Regions from separate parts of the Nitratireductor basaltis genome, predicted to be linked through region 2. Evidence: riboswitches for the same ligand, from Rfam matches in the RefSeq annotation. Region 2 holds a riboswitch; the other holds the start of a gene.
The links. Region 2 has a riboswitch for thiamine pyrophosphate ahead of thiC (phosphomethylpyrimidine synthase ThiC). Riboswitches for the same ligand answer to the same signal wherever they lie in the genome.
Positions count from the first base shown of each region.

Region 1: another riboswitch for thiamine pyrophosphate. It lies ahead of thiB (thiamine ABC transporter substrate binding subunit); the one in region 2 lies ahead of thiC (phosphomethylpyrimidine synthase ThiC).

Region 1 is NZ_JMQM01000002.1:497,001-503,798, forward strand. It holds gene thiP (thiamine/thiamine pyrophosphate ABC transporter permease) at 1-1,008, opposite strand, end outside; gene thiB (thiamine ABC transporter substrate binding subunit) at 1,044-2,045, opposite strand; TPP riboswitch at 2,076-2,182, opposite strand; gene EL18_RS14780 (thiamine diphosphokinase) at 2,294-2,941, shown strand; gene EL18_RS14785 (ABC-F family ATP-binding cassette domain-containing protein) at 2,941-4,758, shown strand; gene EL18_RS14790 (tyrosine recombinase XerC) at 4,814-5,755, shown strand; gene EL18_RS14795 (TraB/GumN family protein) at 5,772-6,798, shown strand, end outside.
Region 2 is NZ_JMQM01000001.1:2,332,465-2,339,262, forward strand. It holds gene EL18_RS11235 (c-type cytochrome) at 1-377, shown strand, start outside; gene EL18_RS11240 (PAS domain-containing sensor histidine kinase) at 413-1,615, opposite strand; gene EL18_RS11245 (alpha/beta fold hydrolase) at 1,642-2,430, opposite strand; TPP riboswitch at 2,585-2,713, shown strand; gene thiC (phosphomethylpyrimidine synthase ThiC) at 2,802-4,628, shown strand; gene thiO (glycine oxidase ThiO) at 4,634-5,620, shown strand; gene thiS (sulfur carrier protein ThiS) at 5,604-5,801, shown strand; gene EL18_RS11265 (thiazole synthase) at 5,803-6,576, shown strand; gene EL18_RS11270 (thiamine phosphate synthase) at 6,573-6,798, shown strand, end outside.

The sequences.
Region 1 (6,798 bases), on a different contig from region 2:
GGAAATGACGACGGAAAGCAGAGCCGAAAGCGTCGCGAGAACGAGGCTGGTCACTGTCGCATGAATGACCGCCTTGTCTTGGGCGAGACGCGCAAGATCAGCGTCAATTCCGGCCATGAACGTTGCTGCCATCGGCCCGGCCACGAATAAGAGGGCGAGCAGGATGAGAAGGCTGTTCAGCGTGGTTTCAACCTTGCCGGCAAAAACAATCCGTCGTGGCGCGGTCGGCAGATTGGCATCTGCGGTAATGGTTGCGCCAAGGCGGGCGAGGATCAACACGATGAGCAGTGTGAGCGCGACCTGTGCCACTGTCAGCGCGAGCGCACGAGCCAGATCGAAATCGAATCGCAATGCCTGATAGATCGCGACCTCCAGCGTTGTGGCCCGGGGGCCGCCACCAAGCGTGAGAACGATGGTGAAGGAGGTTACGCACAGCATGAAGACGAGTGCAGCCACTTGCGGCAGTGAACCGCGCAGCACCGGCCATTCGATGAACCGGAAAGAGGCCAACGGTCCCATTCCGAGCTGCGCGCCAAGGCGCCAGTGGTTTCCCGGAACCGATTCGAGCGATGCCAGCAAAAGCCGTGCCGCCAGCGGCAGGTTGAAGAAGACATGAGCCACCAGGATGCCGGACAGGCCGTATATGCCTTCCCAATGACTGTTGCCCAGGATCGACAGGTATGGTGCCAAATATCCCGCACGACCGTAGAGAGCCAGCACCCCAAGGGCCGCGACAATGGCGGGCAGCGCCAGCGGAACCGCAAACAGGCTGAGGATCAGGCCTCGCCCTGGAAATTGCGGATGCCGTGCAAGCGCGCGGGCGATGAGGATTGCGGGTAGGACAGAGAGGAGCGTCGAAAGTGATGCCTGCAGCAGCGTGAAGCGCATGACACGCAGGAGATAGCCATCGAATGCCGCGACTGCGGCACCCAGGGAGCCGGAAGCTTCTGCAACAAGACCTGCAAATGCACCGCCGATGAGAAGGGCGAGAAAGCTCAAGGCCGCCATGCCGGCCCAGATTCTTCCTCGCCCTACAGGGGCGATCACTTGCTCATGACCGACAGCCACTCATCCACCCATGCCTTGCGGTTCTCGGCGACCTCTGCGGGCGAGAAAAGCAGTGTTTCGGACGGCTCTACGAGTTCGTGGAATGCCGGGTTGAGCGGCTTGGAGGTCTTGCCAGCGGGGAACATCCAGTTGCTTTCCGGAATGGTATCCTGGAAGCCCGGTCCGGTCATGAAGCTCATGAACCGGGCTGCAAGCGGATTGTCTGCACCCTTCACGGTCTTGCCCGCGACCTCGATCTGCATGTAGTGGCCTTCAGCGAAGGGCGCTGCCTGATAACGCTCGGTGTCCTCGGCGATCATGTGATAGGCCGGTGAGGTCGTGTAGGACAGGACCATGGCCACTTCGCCGCTGGAAAACAGGCCATAGGCCTCGCTCCAGCCGGGGGTGACAGTCAGGATCTTGTCCTGCAGCTTCTCCCAAGCCTGCGGCGCCTCGTCACCATAGATAGCCTTCACCCAAAGGAGCAGACCCAGCCCAGGCGTGGAGGTGCGCGGGTCCTGAATGGCGATCTTCACCATGTCGGCAGGCGCATCGACCAGCGCCTTCATGCTCTTCGGCAGTGTGGAGACCGCCTGCGTATCATAGACGAATGCGAAATAGCCGTAATCGAATGGCACGAAAATATCGTCAGAGAAGTCGCCGGGGATGTCGATATTGGCGAGATCCGTCTCGTGGGGGGCAAAGAGGCCGGTCTTGCGGGCTTCCTCGGTCAGGTTCGTATCCAGCCCCAGCACGATGTCGGCTTCGGTATCCTTGCCCTCCAGCTTGAGGCGGTTGAGCAGTGCCACGCCATCAGCGACGGAGACGAATTCAACATCGCAACCGCAATCGGCTTCGAAGTTCTTCTCGATCTGCGGTCCCGGGCCCCACTCGGCAGTGAAGCTTTCATATGTGTAGACCGTCAGCTTCTCCTGCGCGCCAGCCGTGGTGGCCAGCAGGGCTGCAGCAAGTGATACGGCATAGGGGGTAATGCGCATGAGCACCTCTCACTCGTGTATCGAAGGGTGCTGCTTGAACAGTCTAATCCCTCCGCCGGCATGATCCGGATCAGGTTCTGCGGGTTGGCTTGGCCTCTCAGCTCAGGCAGACCTGCCTGGCACCCCGTTAGATCGGCGCGAAGATAGGGCGGTGGGGCAGAGGGCGCAAGCCCGGTCATCATTCGGTACCGGGTGGGCATTGCGAAGGACGTTTCGTCTTGCGCGCCAATGCTGTAAGTCGTCGGGCCATGAGCCGTTTTGTCATTCTTCTCGGCGGTGAGCTTGCCCCCACCCGCCGCCTCTCAGCCATGCTTGAAGGCAGTCGCATCATCGCGGCGGATTCCGGCATGCGACATGCTTCGCTGCTTGGCGTGACGCCGGAGCTTTGGGTTGGCGACTTCGACAGCGTAGACGCTGCGATGCGGAATGCATTCGCGTATGTGCCGACCCGCGAGTTCCCACCGGAGAAGGACAAGACTGACGGCGAGCTTGCCATTGACCATGCGCTCGAAGAAGGCGCTACCGCGCTTGTTCTTGCGGGCGCGTTTGGCGGTGAGCGCGCCGATCATGCCCATCTGCATCTGACGCAGGTCGTGCGCCTTTGCGAGATGGGGGTGCCAACGCTGGTGACGAGCGGCAATCAGGAAGGGCGACATCTGGCGGCGGGCGTTCAGCACGAATTCGACTATGCGCCCGGCACGATCTTCAGCATCCTCCTGTTCGAGCCGCTGAGCGGCCTAACTGTCGAGGGCGCTCGCTGGCCGCTTGATCATGTAGAGGTCGAATTCGGCTCTTCGCTCACGCTTTCAAATTATGTGGCCGACAGGCTTGCGATTCGGCTGGAAAAAGGCCGCGCGATGTTGGTCGCTCATCTCAATGACGAGGAAACTGCCTGATGGCACCACCGCTTCTCAAGCTCGAAGACATCAAGCTGACCTTCGGCGGCACGCCCCTCCTGGACGGGGCCAGCCTCATGGTCGGGCCGGGTGAGCGTATCGCGCTGGTCGGGCGCAACGGGTCGGGCAAGTCCACGCTTCTCAAGATCGCGGCGGGCATTGCCGAGGCGCAGGATGGCGAGATCTTTCGCCAGCCCACCGCGACCATTCGTTATCTGGCGCAGGCACCGGACTGGCAGGGGCACAAGACTGTTCGTGCCTATGTCGAGGCGGGTCTCGGCCCTGCCGATGACATCAACCGTGTCACCTTGATGCTCGACAGTCTGGGCCTGACCGGCGAGGAGGAGCCGCATACGCTCTCGGGCGGAGAGGCACGGCGTGCGGCCCTTGCACAGGCGCTTGCTCCTCAGCCCGATCTGCTGCTGCTCGACGAGCCCACCAACCATCTCGACCTAACGACAATCGAATGGCTAGAGGATGAAATCGCGCGCATGAGCTCGGCACTCGTCACGATCTCGCATGACCGCCGCTTTCTGGAGCGCGTCACCCGCGCGACGGTCTGGCTCGACCGGGGTGTCACGCGCAGGCTCGACAAGGGCTTTGCCCATTTCGAGGAATGGCGGGACAAGGTTCTGGAAGAAGAAGAGCGCGAGCAGCACAAGCTTGGGCGTCAGATCGCGCGCGAGGAGCACTGGCTGCGCTATGGCGTAACCGCACGCCGCAAGCGCAATGTGCGCAGGCTTGGCGAATTGCAAAGCTTGCGCGAAAAACACCGCAATTTCCAGAAGGCCGAAGGGCTGGCGGTGATGAAGGCCGCCGATGCAGCCGATTCAGGCAAGCTGGTCGTTGAGGCGAAAAACATCTCGAAAGCGTATGGCGAGCTGGGAGTCGTTCGCGATTTCTCGCTTCGCATCAACCGTGGCGAGCGTATCGGGTTTGTCGGACCCAATGGCGCGGGCAAGACGACGCTTCTCAAGATGCTGATCGGCGCACTAGAGCCGGACGAAGGCGCGATACGCTTCGGCCACAATCTGGAAGTGGCGGTGCTCGACCAGAAGCGCGACGCACCGAAACCCGACGAAACGCTGGCTCATTTCCTCACGGACGGGCGCGGCGACAGCGTGGTGGTCAATGGTGAGGAGCGGCATGTCGTCTCCTACATGAAGGACTTCCTCTTCAAGCCGGAGCAGGCGCGCACGCCGGTGCGCGAACTGTCTGGCGGCGAGCGGGCACGTCTGATCCTCGCACGCCTCCTGACGCGGCCGGCCAATCTGCTCGTGCTCGATGAGCCTACCAACGATCTCGACATGGAAACGCTGGACCTGCTTCAGGAGCTGGTGGAAGGTTTCCCCGGCACGGTTCTGCTTGTCAGCCACGATCGCGACTTTCTCGACCGCACTGTCACTGCCACCATCGCACCTGATGGCAAGGGCCGTTGGATCATCTATGCGGGCGGCTATTCAGACATGATGGCGCAGCGCAAGGGCGAGGAGCTGGAGCGGCGCAAGGCGCGCAGTGCGGAGAAGGCAGCTTCATCGCCGAAGGGTTCGGGCGGAGAAAAGACACGCAGCAACAGCGCCAAGCTCTCCTACAAGCAGAAATATGCGCTGGAGACCTTGCCGGGGCGCATCGAGGCTCTTTCCGACGAAATGGAGAAGCTTGAGCAGAAGCTGGCTGATCCGGATCTTTACGCGAAAGACGCTGCAGCCTTTGCCCGCTTCACGCAAGAGCTTGAGAAGAAGGGCCAGGAGCGAGCGAAGCTCGAGGAAGAATGGCTTGAGCTGGAAATGCTGCGCGAAGAGATCGAAGGCGCCTGACACCTTCACGCTTGGCTAACCTCCATGAGCGAAATTGCACGCATGGAGGCACGGCATGAGCGAAGCATTTCTGATCAGCGCCAAACCCGACCTGCAGCAGGCGCGGGTGGAATGGCTGAAGCGGTTGGACGGCGAGCGGCGGCTTTCCGCACTCACCGTTACGGCCTATGAGCGCGACACGCGGCAGTTCCTGCAATTCCTGACCGGGCATCTGGGCGATGCGCCCGGCATCAAGGATATTGCCGATCTGAGACCTTCCGATTTTCGCGCCTTTCTCGCGCTGCGTCGCCGCGACGGTGCGGGAGCGCGCAGCCTGGGACGCGGCCTTGCGGGCATCCGGTCCTTTCTGCGATTTCTCGAGCGCCAGGGGATGGCCAATGCCGCAGGCGTTAGCGCCGTACGTTCGCCGAAGGCACCCAAAGGCTTGCCTAAGCCGCTGACTGCTGCCGATGCACGCAAGGTTGTCTCTGGCGAGGGACAGCTTGCCGAGGAGCCATGGATCGCCGCCCGCAACGCTGCGGTACTCGCGCTTCTCTATGGTTCGGGCCTGCGCATTTCCGAAGCTCTTGGGCTGACGGCAGGCGAGTTGAACGGGAAGAGTGCGGGCGCGCTGCGCATCAAGGGTAAAGGCGGAAAGACGCGGCTCGTGCCTGTTCTTCCCGTCGTTGCGCAGGCTGTCGGTGAATATTGCAAGCTTTGCCCGTGGCACCTTTCACCGGAAGAGCCGCTGTTTCGTGGTGCGAAGGGCGGGCCGCTTCAGCCGGCCATCATCCAGCGGGAGATGCGCAAGATGCGCGCAGCGCTCAATCTGCCGGATACGGCCACGCCGCACGCGCTTCGCCACTCCTTTGCAACCCATCTTTTGGGGCGGGGAGGGGATCTGCGTGCTATCCAGGAGCTCTTGGGCCATGCCAGCCTGTCTACCACGCAGGTCTATACGGCGGTCGACACCAGCCGCCTCCTGGAAATTTACGACGCCGCCCATCCACGCGCCTGAAATCAGGATAATAAAGATGTTCCGAGACTTTCCCGAGATGCTGAGCGACACCTTGCTGCGCCTTGTCGGCATCTTGCACCTGCTGGCATTCACCAGCTTTCTTCTGGCCCTGCTTGGCGCGACACAGGTGCGGGCGGCCGATGATGCCTGTCGCGGTCGCGATCTGTTGCATGAGGTCCGGGCGAATGAGCCGGAGCGTTTCGCTGCCATCGAGAAGGAAGCCGCAGGGGTCGTCAATGGCAGCGGGTTGCTGTGGAAGGTGGAGGCGGACGGCGTTGCACCTTCCTGGCTCTTCGGCACGATGCATGTGACCGATCCGCGGGTGTTGGACTTGCCTGATGCCGCGAAGGCGGCTTTCTCGGAAGCCGAAACCATCGTGATCGAGACGACGGACGTGCTTGATCGCAAGGCCATGATGGCGGCCATGGCGCAGCAACCGGAACTCATGATGTTCACCGGTTCGGAAAAGCTCACCGATCATCTGGATGATCGGCAGCAGGCGGGGTTGAAATCAGCCTTGGAAGATCGGGGCATTCCGCTTCAGACAGTCATCAAGATGAAGCCCTGGATGCTCGTCTCCATGGCCTCGCTGCCAAGCTGTGAAATGCAGAGGCAGGAACAGGGGGCGCTGGTGCTCGATGCCCTGCTGGCGGCGAATGCGAAGAAGGAAGGTAAGGCGGTGGCAGGGCTTGAGACCATGGTCGACCAGTTCGAGGCCATGGCGTCCCTGCCGATGGAGTTTCACATCGAAGGCCTGCTCAGCACCCTGGCGCTGGGAGATCGCATCGACGATGTGATCGAAACCATGATCATTCTCTATACCGAGGGCGAGACAGGCATGTTCTGGCCGATGATGGATACCGTGATGCCGGGTGACGACGAGAGCGCGGGATATGCGACATTTGAAGAGGTCATGGTGAACAAGCGCAATCGGAGCATGTCCGAGACGGCTTCCGCCTTCATCAATGATGGTGGCGCCTTCATAGCCGTTGGGGCGCTTCATCTTCCGGGGGAAGACGGTCTGGTGGCTCTCCTGCAGGAGC
Region 2 (6,798 bases):
CGGAAGAGCACGAACCTCTGGATGAGGATGAACCGGAGATGCTGCTCGGCCGCACCATCTACGAGGCACAATGCTCTGCCTGCCATGCCCCTGATGGCATGGGCATCCCCGGCCAGTTTGCGGCGCTTGCGAAATCCTCGCTCGCACAGTCCTCAAACGCCACGTCTCTGGTACGCATCATACTCGAAGGTGCACGAGCGGCGCAGACCGAACGCTACCCCACGCGCCACGTCATGCCCGCATTCGAGTGGAAGCTGAATGACGAAGAGGTTGCGGCCGTGGCGACTTATGTGCGCAATGCTTTCGGCAATGCTGCGACAGCCGTGTCTGAAGATTTCGTCGAAGACACGCGTGAGGATATCCGAAAGGAGCGCTGAGTTCCGAGGGATGCCCGATGCAGTAGTTCTCGGTGCTACTTCGAGGGCGCACGAGGCGTCGGTGCACGCAGCGGCATGCGCAGCGTGAAGCGGGTTTCCATTTCGTCGCTTTTGACACGCAAGGTGCCGCCATGCGCAACCGCGATCTCGCGTGCGATGTACAGGCCAAGGCCGAGACCCTTGTGGGTTCCCCCCGGCTCTCCACGCGAGAAGGGATGGAACAGCCTTTTGCGCACCTCCGCCGGAATGGGTTTGCCGTGATTGATGACGCTGAGCACCAACCGACCGTTCTCCTCGCGCGCCTCCAGCCTGACAGGACGTTCGGGATCGCCGTGAATGACAGCATTGCCCAGCAGATTTGAAACCATCTGTGCCAGGCGATGGCGATCACACTCCACGTCGCTGCTCAGTTCAAGCTTTACAACTATCTCCCGATCGGGATTGCTCGATGCGATCTCTTCGATGACCTGCTGCAGAACCGGTGTCAGCGGCCCTGGCGGACTCCGGTCCACGGGAATGCCCTCGCCCAGGCGACCGCGCGCGAAGTCCAGAACGTCGTCGATCAGCTCGACCATGCGGTTCGTGCTCTTGCCCACCAGGCTCAGCACCTGCTCTCCGCGATCGCTCAGCTGCTCGCGAGACAATACCCGCAGGCCCGAATCGATGGCCGCAAGCGGGTTTTTAAGGTCATGCCCTAGCACGGCTATGAACTGCTCGCGCAGGTCTCCCTGCTTTCGCTCACTCTGGAGCGCCCGTTCCAGCTTCAGCCGTTCGGCGACGGTTTCCTCAACGCGCCGTTCCAGCTCATTGTTCAGCTTTCCCAGCGCTGCATGGGCCTTCTCGGCGGCACGCCGTGCCTCCACCATTTCCCGCTCGTAGCGACGCCTCTCGGCGGCCTTGAAGACTGTAATGCGCGTGAAAAGCAGATTGCCCTGCGCATCCCGTCGCTCCATCGCATTGGCAAGCACGGGCAGGCGTTCGTCGTTGTTCGCCACCAGATCGACGGCAACCTCGTGGAAAAAGCCCTGCATGCGCAGCAGAGGGGCGAAATGCGTCTCGAAGAACATGCGACTCGGCACGCTCAGCATTTCATGGAAGGGTCGCCCCAGGATCTCCTTTGCCGACCTGTCCAGCCAGGTGCAGATGGTGGTGTTGACCTTCACCACGCGAGCGTGACGGTCCAGCGAAACATAACCGCAGGGGGCACGCTCGTAGAGATCCTCAAGATCTTCAGTCAAGCCGTCCGCCAATTGCCCGGTTGCGCTCAAAGGAAATTCCTCATTGCACTGATGACCTCATCGGGTGCGCTCAGATGCGGGCAGTGACCTGTCGCCTCGAGCAGCGCAAACTCGCTGTTTGGAAGCTTCTCGTGCACATATTGACCCACATGCGGAGCGGCGATCACGTCTTCCTCGCATTGAAGGACCAGCGTCCGGGTATTCACGCGCGAAAGGTCATCCCTGTTGTCGGAGGTGAAGGTGACGCGGGCGAAATGACGTGCAATATCGGGATCGGTCCTGCAGAAGCTGTTCACGAGTTCCTCGGAGAGTTCAGGCCGATCCGGATTACCCATGATCGTCGGTCCCATCGCTGCCGACCAGCCCATATGGTTGTCGTCGAGGAAATCGAGAAGCTCTTCGATCTGAGACTGCGAGAAGCCGCCCTTGTAGTCCCCTTCGTCGATGTAGCGAGGCGAAGGCCCTACCATGACTATGCTCTCAAACAGTGCGGGCGCCTTTATGGAGGCGAGAGCGCCAATCATGGCGCTTACCGAATGGCCAACGAAGATGACGTCATTCAGTTCCAGCTCTCGGAGGATCTCGACGACATCGTCGGCATAGCCTTGCAGATCAGCGTATTTGTCGTGGTCATAGGCGGAGAGATCCGACTTCCCGGCGCCGACATGGTCGAACAGGACGATCCTGTACTCGTCCTCGAATGCTGGATAGACCAGCCGCCACATGTTCTGGTCGCAGCCGAAGCCGTGGGCGAACATCATCGCCTTCTCGCCAGAACCGCGGACAGCCACGTTGTTGCGATGCAAAACCGACATAGGTGCCCCCTCGGCAGGTATTTGGAAAACGGTACCACGCAGGTTCCCTTAAAGCTATTATCCACCTGGATGAAGACGAAATCGGCAGGCCGTCCCCTCGATTTCCAGCCGCAGAACGGCTTGACAATCTCTCGTTCGAATGTTCACCATCGCGCCATTCCACCAGGGGTGCCCCGGCAAGGGGCTGAGATACTGTTGGCGGGGCTTGAAGCCCAATGCGCACAGTGACCCGTCGAACCTGATCCAGTTCATACTGGCGTAGGGACGGTGCAGATTGCCGATGCTGCCAATGCGGCAGAACCGACGCGGCCAATCCTCATCATTCCAAGCAGTACTGGGTCTTCATCGCGAGCGCGAAGGAGCCTCAACGCATGACCATCCACCAGAAAAGTGTGTCCCCCACGGTCACCACCGGACCACTTCCCGCCTCCACCAAGGTCTACAAACCGGGCAAGCAACACCCGGATATCCGCGTGCCGATGCGCGAGATCGCCGTTCATCCAAGTGCGGGCGAGCCGCCCGTGACGGTCTATGACGCTTCCGGCCCCTATACCGATCCGACAGCGGAAATCTCCATCGACAAGGGCCTGCCGCGCCTGCGCCAGAAATGGATCGAGGCGCGCGGTGACGTGGAAGCCTATGAGGGCCGCCACGTGAAGCCGGAGGACAATGGTTTCGTCTCGGGCGAGCGACTGACGCCGGAATTTCCCATCCGTCACCAGCCGCTGAAGGCAAAGGACGGCAAGGCCGTCACGCAACTTGCCTATGCGCGCGCCGGGATCATCACGCCGGAGATGGAATTCATCGCGATCCGCGAGAATCTGGGCCGCGAAGAAGCCAAAGCAGCCCTACAGCGTGACGGCGAAAGCTTCGGCGCGCATATTCCCGATCACGTGACACCGGAATTCGTGCGGCAGGAAGTGGCAGAGGGCCGCGCGATCATCCCCTCCAACATCAACCACCCGGAAGCCGAGCCGATGATCATCGGGCGGAACTTCCTCGTGAAGATCAACGCCAATATCGGCAATTCGGCTGTCACCTCCTCCATGGCTGAGGAAGTGGAGAAGATGGTCTGGGCCACCCGCTGGGGTGCCGACACGGTGATGGACCTTTCGACGGGCCGCAACATCCACAATATCCGCGAGTGGATCATCCGCAATTCGCCAGTACCGATCGGCACGGTGCCGCTTTACCAGGCACTGGAGAAGGTTGGTGGCATTGCCGAAGACCTGACATGGGAAGTCTATCGCGACACGCTGATCGAGCAGGCCGAACAGGGCGTCGATTATTTCACCATCCATGCAGGGGTGCGGCTTCACTATATTCCGCTGACCGTCGACCGTGTGACCGGCATCGTCTCGCGCGGCGGCTCGATCATGGCCAAGTGGTGCCTGCACCATCACAAGGAAAGCTTCCTCTACGAGCATTTCGAGGAAATCTGCGGCATCTGCCGCGCCTATGACGTTTCGTTCTCGCTCGGCGACGGATTGCGCCCCGGCTCCATCGCCGACGCCAATGACGCCGCGCAGTTTGCCGAGCTCGAAACGCTGGGTGAGCTGACCAGGATCGCGTGGGCGAAAGATTGCCAGGTGATGATCGAGGGCCCCGGCCATGTGCCGATGCACAAGATCAAGGAGAACATGGACAAGCAGCTCGACGTCTGCGGCGAGGCGCCCTTTTATACGCTTGGACCGCTCACGACCGATATCGCGCCTGGCTACGATCACATCACGAGCGGCATTGGTGCAGCCATGATCGGCTGGTTCGGCACAGCCATGCTTTGCTATGTGACGCCGAAGGAGCATCTGGGTCTTCCGGACCGCGATGACGTGAAGACGGGTGTCATCACCTACAAGATCGCGGCCCATGCCGCAGACCTTGCGAAGGGTCATCCGGCGGCGAAAATCCGTGATGACGCGTTGTCGCGCGCGCGCTTCGAGTTCCGCTGGGAGGATCAGTTCAACCTCTCGCTTGATCCGGAGACGGCGCGGAACTTCCACGACGAGACGCTTCCCAAGGAAGCGCACAAGGTGGCGCATTTCTGCTCCATGTGCGGGCCGAAATTCTGCTCCATGCGCATCTCGCACGACATTCGTGCCGAAGCGCAGAAGGAAGGCATGGAAAAGATGGCGGAGAAGTTCCGCAAGGGCGGCGATCTCTACATGCCGCTCGAAACAGCCGGCGCGATGAAGGAATAGGCGCCATGCGTGTTCTGGTACGCGGGGCCGGTGTTGCCGGCCTTGCGACCGCCTGGGAGCTGACGCACCGGGGCGCAGAGGTCACTGTGGTCGAACAGGCTGCCGACCTCACTCAGGCCGCATCCTGGAAGGCAGGCGGCATGCTGGCACCCTGGTGCGAGAGCGAGAGCGCGCCGGAGATCGTGGCTCGGCTCGGGGTCCGCGCGGCTGATTGGTGGGATGCAGCACTGCCCGGTCAGGTGAAGCGTTGCGGCACACTGGTGGTCGCGCAGCCGCGTGATGCGGGCGAACTGGAGCGCTTTGCTCGACGCACCGGCAGACACCATCAGTGGCTGGATGCGGACGGCATCGCGCGGCTGGAGCCTGCTTTGGGAGACCGGTTCCGTCGCGGCCTCCACTACGCGGACGAAGCCCATCTTGATCCGCGCAAGGCGCTTGAAGGACTGGTTTCGCAGCTGAAGTCTTTCGGTGTGGCCATCAATTTCGGTCAGGTTGAGGTGGCGGGACACTTCGATTTCGAGATCGACTGCACCGGCTTGGCCAGCCGCCAAACGGGCTTGCGCGGCGTGCGGGGCGAGATGCTGCTTCTGGCCACGCACGAGTTGGAGCTTACCCGCCCGGTTCGCCTCATCCATCCGCGCTTTCCCCTATACATCGTGCCGCGCGGCGACGGGCGCTTCATGGTTGGCGCGACCATGATCGAGAGTGCTGCGGATGGTCCGGCGACCGCGCGCTCAATGATGGAGCTCCTGAGCGCTGCCTATGCGATTCATCCCGGATTTGGCGAGGCTGGTGTGATCGAGACGGATGCGGGTGTGCGACCGGCCTATCCCGACAATGTTCCACGCGTCACGCGCGATGGCAAAACGATCAGCGTCAACGGGTTCTTCCGCCACGGCTTCCTGCTCGCACCCGCAATAGCGCAGCAGGCGGCGGATATGGTTTTTGCGACAACTCAGGCAAGGAGGCTTGCCCATGAAGCTCATCATTAACGGATGCGAGGCTCAGGTTTCGGCGACACGGCTGGACGCGCTCATTCGCGAACTCGACCACCAGGATCAATGGGTGGCAACGGCGGTCAACGGCACGATGGTGCCGCGCGACAGGCGTGACGCCCATGCGCTCAAGGAGGGTGACCGGGTCGAAATCCTGTCGCCCATGCAGGGAGGGTGAGATGCTGACCATCTACGGCAAAACACTGTCCTCGCGGCTTTTCCTCGGCACGGCGCAATATCCCTCGCCCGCCATTCTGGCCGATGCTGCACGGGCTTCGAATCCGGCAATGCTGACCGTTTCGCTTCGCCGCGAAATGGCGGGCGGCCAGACCGGCAGCGGGTTTTGGGACGTGGTGCGTGAACTCGGCATCGACCTGTTGCCGAACACGGCCGGATGCCATTCCGCAAAAGAAGCCATCACCACCGCGCAGATGGCGCGGGAGCTTTTCGGGACGGACTGGATCAAGTTGGAGGTGATCGGGCATCACGACATGCTTCAGCCAGACGTCTTCGGCCTTGTGGAGGCGGCGCGTGCGCTGAGCGCGGAAGGCTTCAAGGTCTTCCCCTACACCACCACCGATATCGGCGTGGCGGAGCGGCTGCTGGAAGCCGGATGCGAGGTTTTGATGCCGTGGTGCGCGCCCATCGGCTCGGCGCGCGGTCCGCAGGATGTGCAGGCATTGAAAAGCATGCGCGGCTATTTCCCCGATGTGCCGCTGGTGGTGGATGCCGGCCTTGGTCGCCCCTCCCATGCCATGACGGTGCTGGAGCATGGCTATGACGCCGTGCTTCTGAATACCGCGGTTGCAGGTGCAGACGATCCGGTCGGCATGGCGCGCGCCTTTGCACTGGCCGTCGATGCGGGCCGGCTGGCCTTTGAGAGCGGAATGCTGGAGCCACGCGACATGGCCGTGCCCTCCACGCCCACCTTCGGCATGGCGGAGTTCTCATGAAGCTCGACCCTTTTTATCTGATCGTCGACAGTGCCGCATGGGTGCGTCGGCTCGTGCCGCTCGGCGTGAAGCTCGTTCAGCTTCGCATCAAGGATATGGATGAGGTGCCGCTGCGCGAGGAAATCCGCGAGGCGCGGGAAATCTGCGCACGCCATCAGTGTCAGCTGATCGTGAACGACTATTGGCACATCGCCATTGAGGAGGCTTGCGACTTCGTTCATC